Regions from separate parts of the Mesorhizobium sp. C416B genome, predicted to be linked through region 1. Evidence: predicted binding sites of a transcription regulator. Region 1 holds the regulator's gene; the other holds the start of a gene.

Region 1 (5,983 bases):
GGATGCGGGCGTTGAACAGGATGGCGCGTGCGATCGCCACCGACTGGCGCTGGCCGCCCGATAGCTTGATCACGGGCTCCTTGAAGCGCTGGAAGCGCGGATTGAGCCGGCCCATCACCTTGCGCGCCTCGGCCTCCATGGCGACATCGTCGAGTGTCCCCCACGCGGTCATCAGTTCGCGGCCGAGGAAGAGGTTGGCGGCAGCGTCGACATTGTCGGCCAGCGCAAGCGTCTGGTAGATCGTTTCGATGCCGTATTTCTTGGCGTCGCGCGGATTGGAGATCGAGGCCTCCTGGCCGTTGACCAAGATCTGGCCGGCATCGCGCTTGTAGGCGCCCGACAGGATCTTGATCAGCGTCGACTTACCGGCGCCGTTGTGGCCAAGCAGCGCCACCACTTCGCCCGGGAAAAGATCGATGGACGCATCGTCGACGGCGCGAATGCCACCGAACGCGATCGAGATGTTGCGCATGTCGATCAGTGGCGTACCGGTGGGAGCAGTTTTTTCCATAATCGTTCCTCCCTAGACGCGCTTGCGGTAGACGGTGTCGAGCCAGACGGCGATGACCAGGACAGCGCCAACGACAATGCTCTGCAGCGGCGAGTCGATGCCGAGCAGCACCATGCCGGATTGCAGCGACTGCATCAGAAGCGCGCCGAGCATGGCGCCCATCACCGTTCCGGCGCCGCCCGCGAGCGACGTGCCGCCGATGACAGCGGCTGCGATCACCAAAAGCTCGTCCAGCGTGCCCAGCGCATTGGTCGACGCATTGAGACGGGCCGACGAGATCGCCGCGCTGATTGTAGCCAGCACACCCATGATCATGAACACCTTCATGGTCACCCAGCGCGTGTTGATGCCGGCGAGTTCCGCTGCCTCCGGATTGCCGCCGATGGCGAAGACATAGCGGCCGAAACGCGTGCGCTTGGTGATGAACGTCATGATGATGCCGACAATCACCGCCATCAGCACCGGTATGGCGATGCCATGCGCGATGAACAGCCCGCCTTCGGGAACGGTGATGCCGTTCTGCTGTGCGTACTGGCGCACGATGCCGATCGGCCATGGATAGGAATTGGCGATCCACACGGCGCCGAGGATGGCCGCGCAAGCGACCACGCCAAGCAAGGTCTCGGCCCAGACGGGGCGCAGTGGAAAGCTGAAGCGCTTGCGCTGCGAGCGACCGTTGAGCAGCGCGAAGGCGACCGCCGCGCAGGCGACAATGCCGACGATCCAGCTGGCAGCGGCGCCAATCGAGCCGCGTGGTCCGCCGCCCATCAGCTGGAAGGTGGCGTCGAGTGGCGCGACCGTGCGCCCGCTGGTGATGAGCCATGCCATGCCGCGCCAGACCAGCAGGCCACCAAGCGTCACGATAAAGGCCGGAACCTGCATATAGGCGATGATGAAGCCCTGGAACGCGCCGATCAGCAGACCAAGCACCACGCCGGCGGCAAGCGCGACGATCCAGAGCCAGGGGTTTCCAAGCTGGAAGCCGATGACGCGAATCAGGAATTCGGCCTGTGCCACGCCCATGATCATGCCGATCACGCCTTCGACGGAGCCCACCGAAAGGTCGATGTTGCGCATCACGATGACCAATACCATGCCGGTCGCCATGATCGCGACCGAGGACGTCTGCACCGACAGGTTCCAAAGATTGCGCGGCGTCAGGAAAAGCCCACCCGACAGGATATGTATGCCGACCCAGATGACCAGCAGCGCGCCGACCATGCCGAGCATGCGCGTGTCGAGCTCGGTCGCTTTCAGGAACCGGGCGACCGCGCCGAGTTCAGACGCTCGTGCCGTATCGGCCTGCGGATTTGAGGTCGTGTCGGTCATGATGTCCTCCAGCGGCTTGCCGTCTGGCGCGGATGCCGGACCACAGCCTAGAAGTTTGCCGCCGATGGCGGAAACACACAATTCTCGTAGAGAAAACGCCGCGGCTTGACAGCCGCGGCGCCTCATTTCTTCAAGTCGTCGAGATCAGTTGCAAGCCGCGACGCTGCCGGCGGCGACGCCCGTGCAGACTTCGTCCTTCTTGATCCAGCCGGCGTCGATGACGACGTTGAGGTTGTCCTTGGTGATCGCGACGGGGGTCAGGAACAGCGACTTGACGGTGTTGCCGCCAGGCGTGGTGAAGTCCTTGGCGCCGGCAATGTCGCCCGTCTTCTTGCCATCGGCAAGCTGCGAGGCGATCTCGGCGGCGTTCTTGCCGAGTTCGCGCGCGTCCTTCCACACCGACACCGTCTGCGTGCCGAGCGCGATGCGGTTCAGAGCGGCATGGTCGCCGTCCTGGCCGGAGACCGGAACCGTTCCGGCAAGGCCCTGCGCCGTCAGCGCGGCGACAACGCCGCCGGCGGTGCCGTCATTGGCCGCAACCACGGCATCGACCTTGTTGTCATTGGCGGTCAGGAACTGTTCCATGTTCTTCTGGGCATTGGCCGGCAGCCAGCCATCGGTATAGGCCTCGCCGACATTCTTGATCTTGCCCGAGTCGATGGCTTCCTTGAGCACTTCCATCGAGCCCGAGAACAGGAAATCGGCATTCGGATCCGAGCCCGAGCCCTTGATGAAGACATAGTTGCCTTCGGGCTTCGCCTTGAACACTTCGCGGGCCTGCATGCGGCCGACTTCCTTGTTATCGAAGGTCAGGTAGAAGACGTCCTTGTTCTCGATCAGGCGGTCATAGCCGACGACCGGAATGCCTTCGTCCAGCGCCTTCTGCACCGCCGGGCCGATGGCCGAGGCGTCCTGCGCCAGGATGATCAGCGAGTTGGCGCCCTGCGAGATCAGGCTTTCGACGTCGGTCAGCTGCTTGCCGGGATTGGACTGCGCGTCGGCCGAAATGTACTTGTCGCCGGCAGCCTCGATCGCCGTTTTCATCGCCGCCTCGTCGGTCTTCCAGCGCTCTTCCTGGAAGTTCGACCACGACACGCCGATGACCTTGTCCTTCGCCTGCGCGACCGACATCAGCGCCAGCGACATGGCGACACCCGCCAGCATGGCGGCTGCAAATCTGTTCATCATAATCCTCCCTGCGCCGCGTGCGGCGCGACAAAACTGGCCCGAGGGCCGGCACACAGAGGCCCTATTTTTTCGAGCCTCGAAAAAATACTGGTTCAATGATAAGGCGCTGTCAACATCGATTCTGATGGATTCTGATGGCCTTGCCGAATTTTTTCGAGGTCCGCAATAAACAATGACAGGGCTGCCGGCGTCTGCCAATATTTGGCTGGTGCCGTCGAACGCCTTCACTATCATGAGGCGCGAGGAGGCCGGGAGGAAACAAATGTCGGTTGGAATCCGCCACGACGATCTGCGCCGTCGCAACCGTGCCATGGTGATTTCGGCCGTGCGCCGGGCCGGCCAGCCGTCGCGGACCGAGATTGCGGCGACCACCGGCCTCAGCCACTCGACCATATCGGCAATCTCGTCTGATCTGATTCAAGAAGGCGTCCTGATTGAAGGCAAACCTGGCGAGACAGGCGCACTGAAACGCGGCCGGCCGCAGGTCGGCCTTGGCCTCAACCCGGAAGCGGCGGCGGTGATGACCGTCGTGCTGTCGCTCAATTTCCTGTCCGTCACCGTCATCGACTATGCCGGCCACGTCGTCGCCGAGGAACAGCGCCGGCTGGACACGCTGACCAAGCCGCGCGACGAGCTGATTGGCGAATGCGTAGCAATCGTCCGGCGGCGGCTTGAGGATCCCGACCTCGATGTCCAGAGCATCGCCCGCATTGCCATGGGCATCCAGGGCATCACCGATTCGCAGGCGCGCGCCATGCTGTGGTCGCCAATCACGCCACTGACCGACATTGCCTTCGCCGACATGTTGGAAGTGGAATTCGGCATTCCGGCCACCATGGAGAACGACTGCAATATGATGGCGGTGGCGCTGCAATGGCGCCAGCCCGAGCGCTACCGCGACAACTTTATCGCCATCCTCTTGTCGCACGGCATCGGCATGGGACTGGTGCTGAAAGGCGAACTGTTCACCGGCACCCATTCCTCGGGCGGCGAGTTCGGCCACATGATCCACCGTCCGGGCGGCGCGCTCTGCCGCTGCGGGCGGCGCGGCTGCGTCGAGGCCTATGCCGGAAACTACGCCATCTGGCGCAGCGCCAAAATGATGGGCGAGGATGCCGAGCCGGTCGATATCGGCGACGCTGATATGCGCGCACTCGCCGCGCGCGCCCGCGAAACCGATGGCCCGGAGCGCGAAGCCTATCGCAGGGCCGGTGAGGCGCTCGGCTTCGGCCTCGGCAGCCTGTTTGCTCTGATCGATCCGGCACCCGTCGCCATGGTCGGCGTCAGCGCCGCCGCCTTCGACCTGATCGAGCCGGCATTGCGCGAAGCGATCGCCCAGACCGCCGGCGGCCAGCACTCGAAATCGATCTCCTTCGACACCGAGCCCAACGAGCTGCCGCTGATCCGCGAAGGCTGCGCCATGCGCGCGCTCGGCTTCGTCGACCAGGAGATTTTCGCGCCGGGCATTCAGGCGAAATCCGGCAAGCATGTCGCCTGAATGGCCGGCAACGGCGCGACGCGCAGCATCCTAGTCTTCCCTAATAGCGTAGCCGGCGCCGCGAATGGTACGGATGACATCCGGCATGCGGCCGTTGTTGACGGCCTTGCGCAGCCGCCCGACATGCACGTCGACGGTTCGCTCGTCTATATAGATCGTCTCGCCCCAGACATTGTCGAGCAGTTGGCTGCGCGAGAACACGCGGCCGGGATGGCGCATCATGAATTCGAGCAGCCGGAACTCGGTCGGTCCGAGCCTGATCTCGCTCTTCTTGCGGTAGACCCGGTGCGATTCTCGATCGAGCACGATGTCGCCGACCTTGAGCACGCTCGACAGCACTTCCGGCTTGGCGCGGCGCAGCAGCGCTTTCACGCGCGCCATGAACTCCGGCGTCGAGAATGGCTTGACCAGATAGTCGTCGGCACCGGTGGACAGGCCGCGCACGCGGTCGCTTTCCTCACCGCGCGCGGTCAGCATGATGATCGGCAGCCGCTCGGTTTCGGGCCGCACTCTAAGCCGCCGGCAGAGCTCGATGCCGGAAACAGCCGGCACCATCCAGTCGAGCACCAGGAGATCGGGCACGTTTTCCTGCAGGCGGATCTCGGCCTCGTCGCCGCGTGTCACCACCTCGACCTGATAGCCTTCGGATTCGAGGTTGTAGCGGAGGAGCACGCCTAGTGGCTCCTCGTCCTCCACGACCATGATGCGTGGCGCGATCATAGGCAGTTCACCCTCATCAGGCCGGCGTGGCCATCGCCGTCTCGTCCTGCTTCGGACGATTGGCGGGCAATTGCTGGCCGGTCAGCACATAATACGCATTTTCGGCGATGTTGGTGACATGATCGCCGATGCGCTCAAGATTCTTGGCGCAGAACAAGAGATGCGTGCAGGCGGTGATGTTGCGAGGGTCTTCCATCATGTAGGTCAAGAGCTCACGAAACACGGACGTGTATTTGACGTCGATGCGCTCGTCGTCATTCCTGAGTTTTGCAAGAGCTGCCGCATCGGTGGCGGCATATTCCTCGACGACGCCTTGCACCTGGATCAGCACCAGTTGCGCCATGGCATCGATGGAGTGCGAGAGGTCGCGCGGCGTGACGCTCAAGCCCACGGTGCCGACGCGTTTGGCGATGTTCTTGGCGAGATCGCCGATGCGCTCGAGGTCGCCGGCCATGCGGATCGAGCCGACCACGGCGCGCAGATCGTTGGCCATCGGCTGGCGCTTGGCGATCAGCGTGATGGCGCGGTCGTCCAGTTCGCGCTGGCGCGCATCCATGATGGCGTCGTCGGAAACGACACGCTGTGCCAGCGCATTGTCCGAATTGAGCAGCGCCCTGGTCGAGCCGCTGACCATCGAGCCTGCCAGATCGCCCATGTCGCGGATCAGCTTGCTGATCTGCCCGAGCTCTTCATCGAAGGAGGCGACGGTATGTTCACCCATGATCTTGGTCCTCGTG
Region 2 (5,983 bases), 120 kb from region 1:
GCGATTCGACGCTGGCGCTGTTCAACGACGTCCAGACGCGCGGCTTGGCGCTAGGCCTCCCCGTCACCATGCTGATCGATGGCGAAGGCTGCCTGGTCGCGCATATGAACGGACCGGCCGAATGGTCGGGACCGGATGCCAAGCGCCTGGTCGAGGCCGCACTCGCCCCTTAGAGCGGTTCACCGTTTCGTCGAAACGGCTACCCGCGCTAACTTTTTTGTTTCGACGCAATTTCGGACGGAAAACCGTTTCACACTTTTCCTGAAATTGCTCTAGGCTGAGCGCAGGGCCGCCGCCGGCGGCAGCATCAAGATGCTGCCGCCGCATTGTTTGACGCTGGCGTCGTCTTGTGCCGCCGGCGCCGCGACGCCGGTAAGTTCGCTGAACGCCTCGATCGGGCTCGGCCGGCCTAGATAGTAGCCCTGGCCGATCTCGCAGGCCTCGGCGTCGAGGAATTTCAGCTCGCCCAGCGTCTCGACGCCCTCGGCCAGAACCGGCAGGCCGAGACCGCGGCCAAGCCCCAGAACGGCGCGCACGATGGCTGCCACCTGGCCGTTGCTGTCGACTGATTTGATGAATGAGCCGTCGATCTTGATCTTGTCGAAGGGGAAGGCGCGGAGATTGGACAGCGAGGAGTAGCCGGTGCCGAAATCGTCCATCGCCACACGCACGCCAAGCGCCTTCACCTGGCGCAAGGTCGCCAGCGCGCGCGGCATGTCCTTGACCAGCGCCGTTTCGGTGATCTCGAGTTCGAGCCTGCCGGGCGTCAGGCCGGAGCCGAGCAGGACTTCATGCACCTTGCGGCTGAAATTCGGATTGTGGAGCTGCACCGCCGAGACATTGACCGCGACGGTGAGAGGGTTCTTCCAGCGCGCTGCCTCGGCGCAGGCCGTCGCCAGCACCCATTCGCCGATCTGGATGATGACGCCGCTGTCTTCGGCCACCGGGATGAAGGTCGCCGGCGACACGTCGCCGCGCTGCGGATGGCGCCAGCGGATCAGCGCTTCGAACCCGACCATCCGCCCGCTGCTGATCTCCTTTTGTGGCTGGTAGACGAGGCGAAACTCATCGCGCGCCATGGCCTGGCGCAGTTCGTGCTCCATCACGCGCCGGTCTCGCGCCTCGGCGCCCATCGAGGCCTCGAAGTAACGGTAGGTGTCCTTGCCCTCGGCCTTGGCGCGGTAGAGCGCGGTGTCGGCGTGGCTGACCAGGAGTGTCGGCTCATCGGCGTCGAGCGGATAAAGTGCAATGCCGATGCTGGCCGACACCAGCCCGCCACCGACCGACAGCCGGTTTTCCTCGCGCATGGCCGCCAGCACCGCCTCGGCGATGCGGCCGGCCGCCTGCGGATCGGGAAGGTTTGGAGCGATGATGGCGAACTCGTCGCCGCCGAGACGCGCCAGCATCTGTCCGTGGCGGAGCACGGCGGAGGCGCATAGCGCCACCTTCTGCAGCATGGCATCGCCGGCGCCATGCCCGAACAGGTCGTTCACTTCCTTGAAGCGGTCGAGGTCGAGCAGCAGCAGCGCAAGATGCCCGCCCTTGCCGCCGCGGTCCATTGCGGCAATTTCGGCCTCGAGCCGGCCGGAGAAACTGCGGCGGTTGGGGAGCCCGGTCAGCGGGTCGAAATGGGCGAGGCGCAGTATCTCCTGCTCGGCCTTCCTGCGTTCGCGGATGTCGCGCACGGCGACCACGCTGTGCCGCTTGCCGCAATAGTCGATGCTCCTGGCGATAAGTTCGACGGGGATGGTGGCGCCGTCATGGGCTCTGAGCTCCGCTTCCTGTGCCTGTCCGCTGCAGTCGGACATGCCGGCCGCGGTGCGTTCGCCGAAGAGGTCGCCAAGCAGCATCGCGTTCAGCACTTCCGGCGCAATGCCGGTTAGCGCGGCGATGCTGTCATTGGCGCTGACGATGCGGGCGCCGTCGCATACGATCAGGCCCTCGACGGCGGCGTTGGCGAGGCCGTGCATGCGCTCGGCCTCGATCTTGTGACGACGGAAGCGCAGGTCGATCCACAATGCTGCGGCTGAAAGCACCAGGATAGCCAGGCTGACAGCAGCGGCGGCGAAGGCCTGCGACATCGGTTCGACCGTGAACTGCGATATCTCGATGGAGGAGTCCGGGAAGATCGACACCGCGCCCATCGCGATGAAGTGCAGGCTGCAGATCGCCAGCGTCAACAGGATGGCGGCGGCGATTGTGGCCTGCATGGACGGCCGTCGCAACACGACCAGCAGCGCCAGCGCGGCGAGGGTGACGCCTGTCAGCACCGAGACGCCGACCAGCAGCGGGTTCCAGACGATGCGCCCTTCGACCTCGAAGGCGGCCATGCCGATATAGTGCATGGCGGCGATACCGGCGCCGAGGACGGCGCCGCCGACCAGAGGGTAGTCGATGCCCCGGCGCAAGGTGGCGATCCACATGCCCGCGGCGGTCAGGGCGACGGAACCGGCGAGCGAAAGCGCCGACATTTCCGCATTGTAGGCGTTGGGGATTCCGGGAGAAAAGGCAAGCATTGCGATGAAATGCGTCGCCCAGATACCGAAGCCGGTGGAAGTGGCTGCTATCATCAGCCAGGTATAGCGGTTGCGCTCGCTCGAGCGGTCGACATGGCGAAGCAGGTTGACCGCCGAGAAGGAAGAAATACCGCAAATGAGCGCTGCCAGTGCGACCAGTCTCAGATCGTGCTCATGCACGATACAATTATAGACCGTCAGCATCTCGCCCCACCTGCTCTCCCACAGCAATCAAGCCGTCCACTTGATTAGTATGTCGCGCTTGACGAAGAATCGGTTATGCGAACTACAACTACAGCGGGTTTTTCGGGTTGTACCTTGCGGCGATCCTGTCTCATTCCAGACAGGGTCACAGCAGCGCTTGGCGCGATGCCGCTCTACCGATCTCGATCTGGCCGAGCGCCGGTATGGCGGCCGCATGGTACAGGTGCGTGGCGCTGTCACGGGGGCCCTTCATGCATCGCCGGCGGTCGGCGATCGTCGCAGGCCCACCGCGCCCATGTATCGCTGAGCCGGCTTGGCATTTCTCTCTGTCCTCGTTGCAGAGCGAGGGGGCGCGAAGTTAGCCGGGTATGAAATTCACGAAACAGCAACAAATCCGTTGTCCGATTGTCATCAGCGACACATATTGCCTTTGCGGGAGTGCCCCTTTCGCCAATGACAAACGGGAGATGAAACATGAAGTTGTTCGGCTTTGCGGCCGGTGTTGCCGCCACCTTGACCCTGCTTTCCACCACCTCCGCCTTCGCCGCCACCCAGATCAGTTGGTGGCATGCAATGACCGGCGCCAATGCCGAGGTGGTCGACAAGATCGCCAACGATTTCAATGCCAGCCAGAGCGACTATGAAATTCTCCCTGTTTTCAAGGGCACCTATCCCGAAACGCTGAATGCCGGCATCGCTGCCTTTCGTGCGGGGCAAGCGCCCGATATCATCCAGGTGTTCGACGTGGGTACCGGCGTCATGATGGCCGCCGAAGGTGCGATCAAGCCGGTGGCCGATGTGCTGACCAGCGCCGGCGTGACCTTCGACAAGAGCCAGTATTTGCCCGGCATCGTCGGCTACTATTCGAAGCCGGACGGGACCATGCTGTCCTTCCCCTATAATTCCTCGTCGCCCATCCTCTACTACAACAAGGATATCTTCCAGAAGGCCGGGCTTGATGTGAACAATCCGCCAAAGACCTGGAACGAGGTGTGGGAAGCCGCCAAGAAGATCAAGGCGAGCGGCGCCGCTTCCTGCGGCTATACCTCGACCTGGTTGACCTGGATCCACCTTGAGGCCTTCGCTGCCTGGAACGACGTTTCCTATGGCACCAACCAGAACGGACTTGCCGGAACCGACGTCGAGCTCAAGATCAATGCGCCGATCTTCGTCAATCATTTCCAGGCCCTCGCCGACCTGGCCAAGGACGGCACCTTCAAATATGGCGGCCGTACATCCGAAGCCAAGCAGATCTTCCTTGCCGGAGAATGCGGCATCTTCACCGAATCGTCGGGGGGTCTCGGTGACATCGTCAAGTCGGGCATGAACTACGGCATCGGCCAGCTTCCCTATGATAGTGACGCCAAGGGCGCGCCCCAGAACACCACGCCGGGCGGCGCCAGCCTGTGGGTGTTCGGCAACAAATCGGACGAGGAATACAAGGGCGTCGCGGCGTTCTTCTCCTACCTGTCCAAGACCGAAGTGCAGGAGTATCTGCACCAGAAGTCGGGTTATCTGCCGGTGACGCTCGCTGCCTATGAGGCGACCAAGAAGTCCGGCTTCTATGACAAGAATCCGGGCCGTGAGACGCCGATCCTGCAGATGCTGGGCAAGGCGCCGACCGAGAACTCGAAGGGCGTGCGCCTCGTCAACCTGCCGCAGGTGCGCGACATCGAGAATGAGGAGTTCGAGAAGATGCTGGCCGGCCAGCAGACTGCGCAGCAGGCGCTCGACAACGCGGTCGCACGCGGCAACAAGGCGATTCAGGAAGCGATCGGAAATTGAAGCGATTTGTCAGTTGAACCTCGTCCACGCGGACCCGCGTGGACGACTTCCTGAACAGCGAGGGAACCACACTGTCTCCACGCGTCGTCTTTCCCAACAAGACCCTGCCTTACCTGCTGGTGGCGCCGCAACTCGCCATTACGCTGATCTTTTTCTACTGGCCGACGGGGCAGGCGCTCTACCAGTCGATGCTTAGGGAAGACCCGTTCGGGCTGAAGAGCAAGTTCGTCGGGCTCGCCAATTTTCGCAAGGTGCTGGCCGACCCGGCCTACCTCAACTCGATCAAAGTTACGCTGGTGTTCTCTCTGGCGACCGCGATGGTCGCCATGGGTGTGGCCCTGTTGCTTGCCGTCATGGCCGAGAGGGTGGTGCGCGGCAAAGGCCTTTATCGCACGCTGCTGATCTGGCCGTATGCGGTGGCGCCGGCGATTGCCGGCATGTTGTGGCTGTTTCTGTTCAACCCCTCGATCGGTTCGCTGGCCTACGCCTTGAGAGGTCTCGGCATCGCCTGGGATCCCTTGCTTAACGGAAACCAAGCCATGATCCTGCTGGTGTCTGCGGCTGCCTGGAAGCAGATCAGCTACAATTTCCTGTTCTTCGTCGCCGGGCTGCAGGCGGTGCCGAAGACGTTGATAGAGGCGGCGGCCATGGACGGCGCCGGGGAGACGAAGCGCTTCTGGACCATCGTCTTCCCGCTGCTCGCACCGACGACCTTCTTCCTGCTGGTCGTCAACACTGTCTATGCGCTGTTCGACACTTTCGGTATCGTTCATGCCGTCACCGGCGGCGGGCCAGGCAAGGCCACCGAGACGCTGGTCTACAAGGTCTACAATGACGGTTTCGTCAATTTGATCCTCGGCGATTCGGCCGCGCAGTCGGTCATCCTGATGGTCATCGTCATCTCACTCACGGCCATCCAGTTCCGCTATGTGGAACGCAAAGTCCACTACGGTTGAGCGCGAGCGATGATTGGTCAGTCCCCGCTTCGCGCCCTCATCGCCCACGCCGTGCTCATCCTGGGCATCCTGATCGTCGCTTTCCCGATCTACTACACCTTCGTTGCCTCCACGCAGACGCTGCAGACCATCCTCAAGCCGCCATTGCCTCTTTTGCCCGGCGACCAGGTCTGGAAAAATTACAGCGAGGCGCTGTTCGGCGGTGTCGGCCGCATCGGCGGCGTCAGTGTCGGCCGATTGCTGCTCAACACCACGATCATGGCGCTCGGCATCGCGGTGGGGAAGATTTTCATCTCGATCCTTTCGGCCTATGCGATCGTGTTCTTCCGTTTTCCGCTTCGGATGGTCTTCTTCTGGCTGATCTTCATCACGCTGATGCTTCCCGTCGAGGTGCGCATCCTGCCGACCTACAAGGTGATGGTCGATCTCGGCATGATCGACACCTATGCCGGCCTGATCATTCCGCTGATCGCCTCGGCCACCGCCACGCTTCTGTTTCGCCAGTTCTTCATGACCATCCCA

Evidence for each region. Region 1 encodes PhoB, which activates phosphate uptake and scavenging genes when phosphate is short. Its sites were predicted from a motif close to TGTCATNNANCTGTCAT; they were not measured.
Region 2: ugpB (sn-glycerol-3-phosphate ABC transporter substrate-binding protein UgpB) is a predicted target of PhoB. The motif match lies at 3,116-3,132, and genes of this name have one in related genera.

Annotation. Positions count from the first base shown of each region.
Region 1 is NZ_CP100471.1:4,428,294-4,434,276, reverse strand. Features, by position in the region: gene NLY43_RS21650 (ATP-binding cassette domain-containing protein) at 1-511, opposite strand, end outside; gene NLY43_RS21645 (sugar ABC transporter permease) at 524-1,840, opposite strand; gene xylF (D-xylose ABC transporter substrate-binding protein) at 1,985-3,025, opposite strand; gene NLY43_RS21635 (ROK family protein) at 3,291-4,526, shown strand; gene phoB (phosphate regulon transcriptional regulator PhoB) at 4,557-5,246, opposite strand; gene phoU (phosphate signaling complex protein PhoU) at 5,263-5,967, opposite strand.
Region 2 is NZ_CP100471.1:4,547,202-4,553,184, forward strand. Features, by position in the region: gene tlpA (thiol:disulfide interchange protein TlpA) at 1-173, shown strand, start outside; gene NLY43_RS22245 (bifunctional diguanylate cyclase/phosphodiesterase) at 273-2,720, opposite strand; gene ugpB (sn-glycerol-3-phosphate ABC transporter substrate-binding protein UgpB) at 3,195-4,505, shown strand; gene ugpA (sn-glycerol-3-phosphate ABC transporter permease UgpA) at 4,577-5,461, shown strand; gene ugpE (sn-glycerol-3-phosphate ABC transporter permease UgpE) at 5,471-5,983, shown strand, end outside.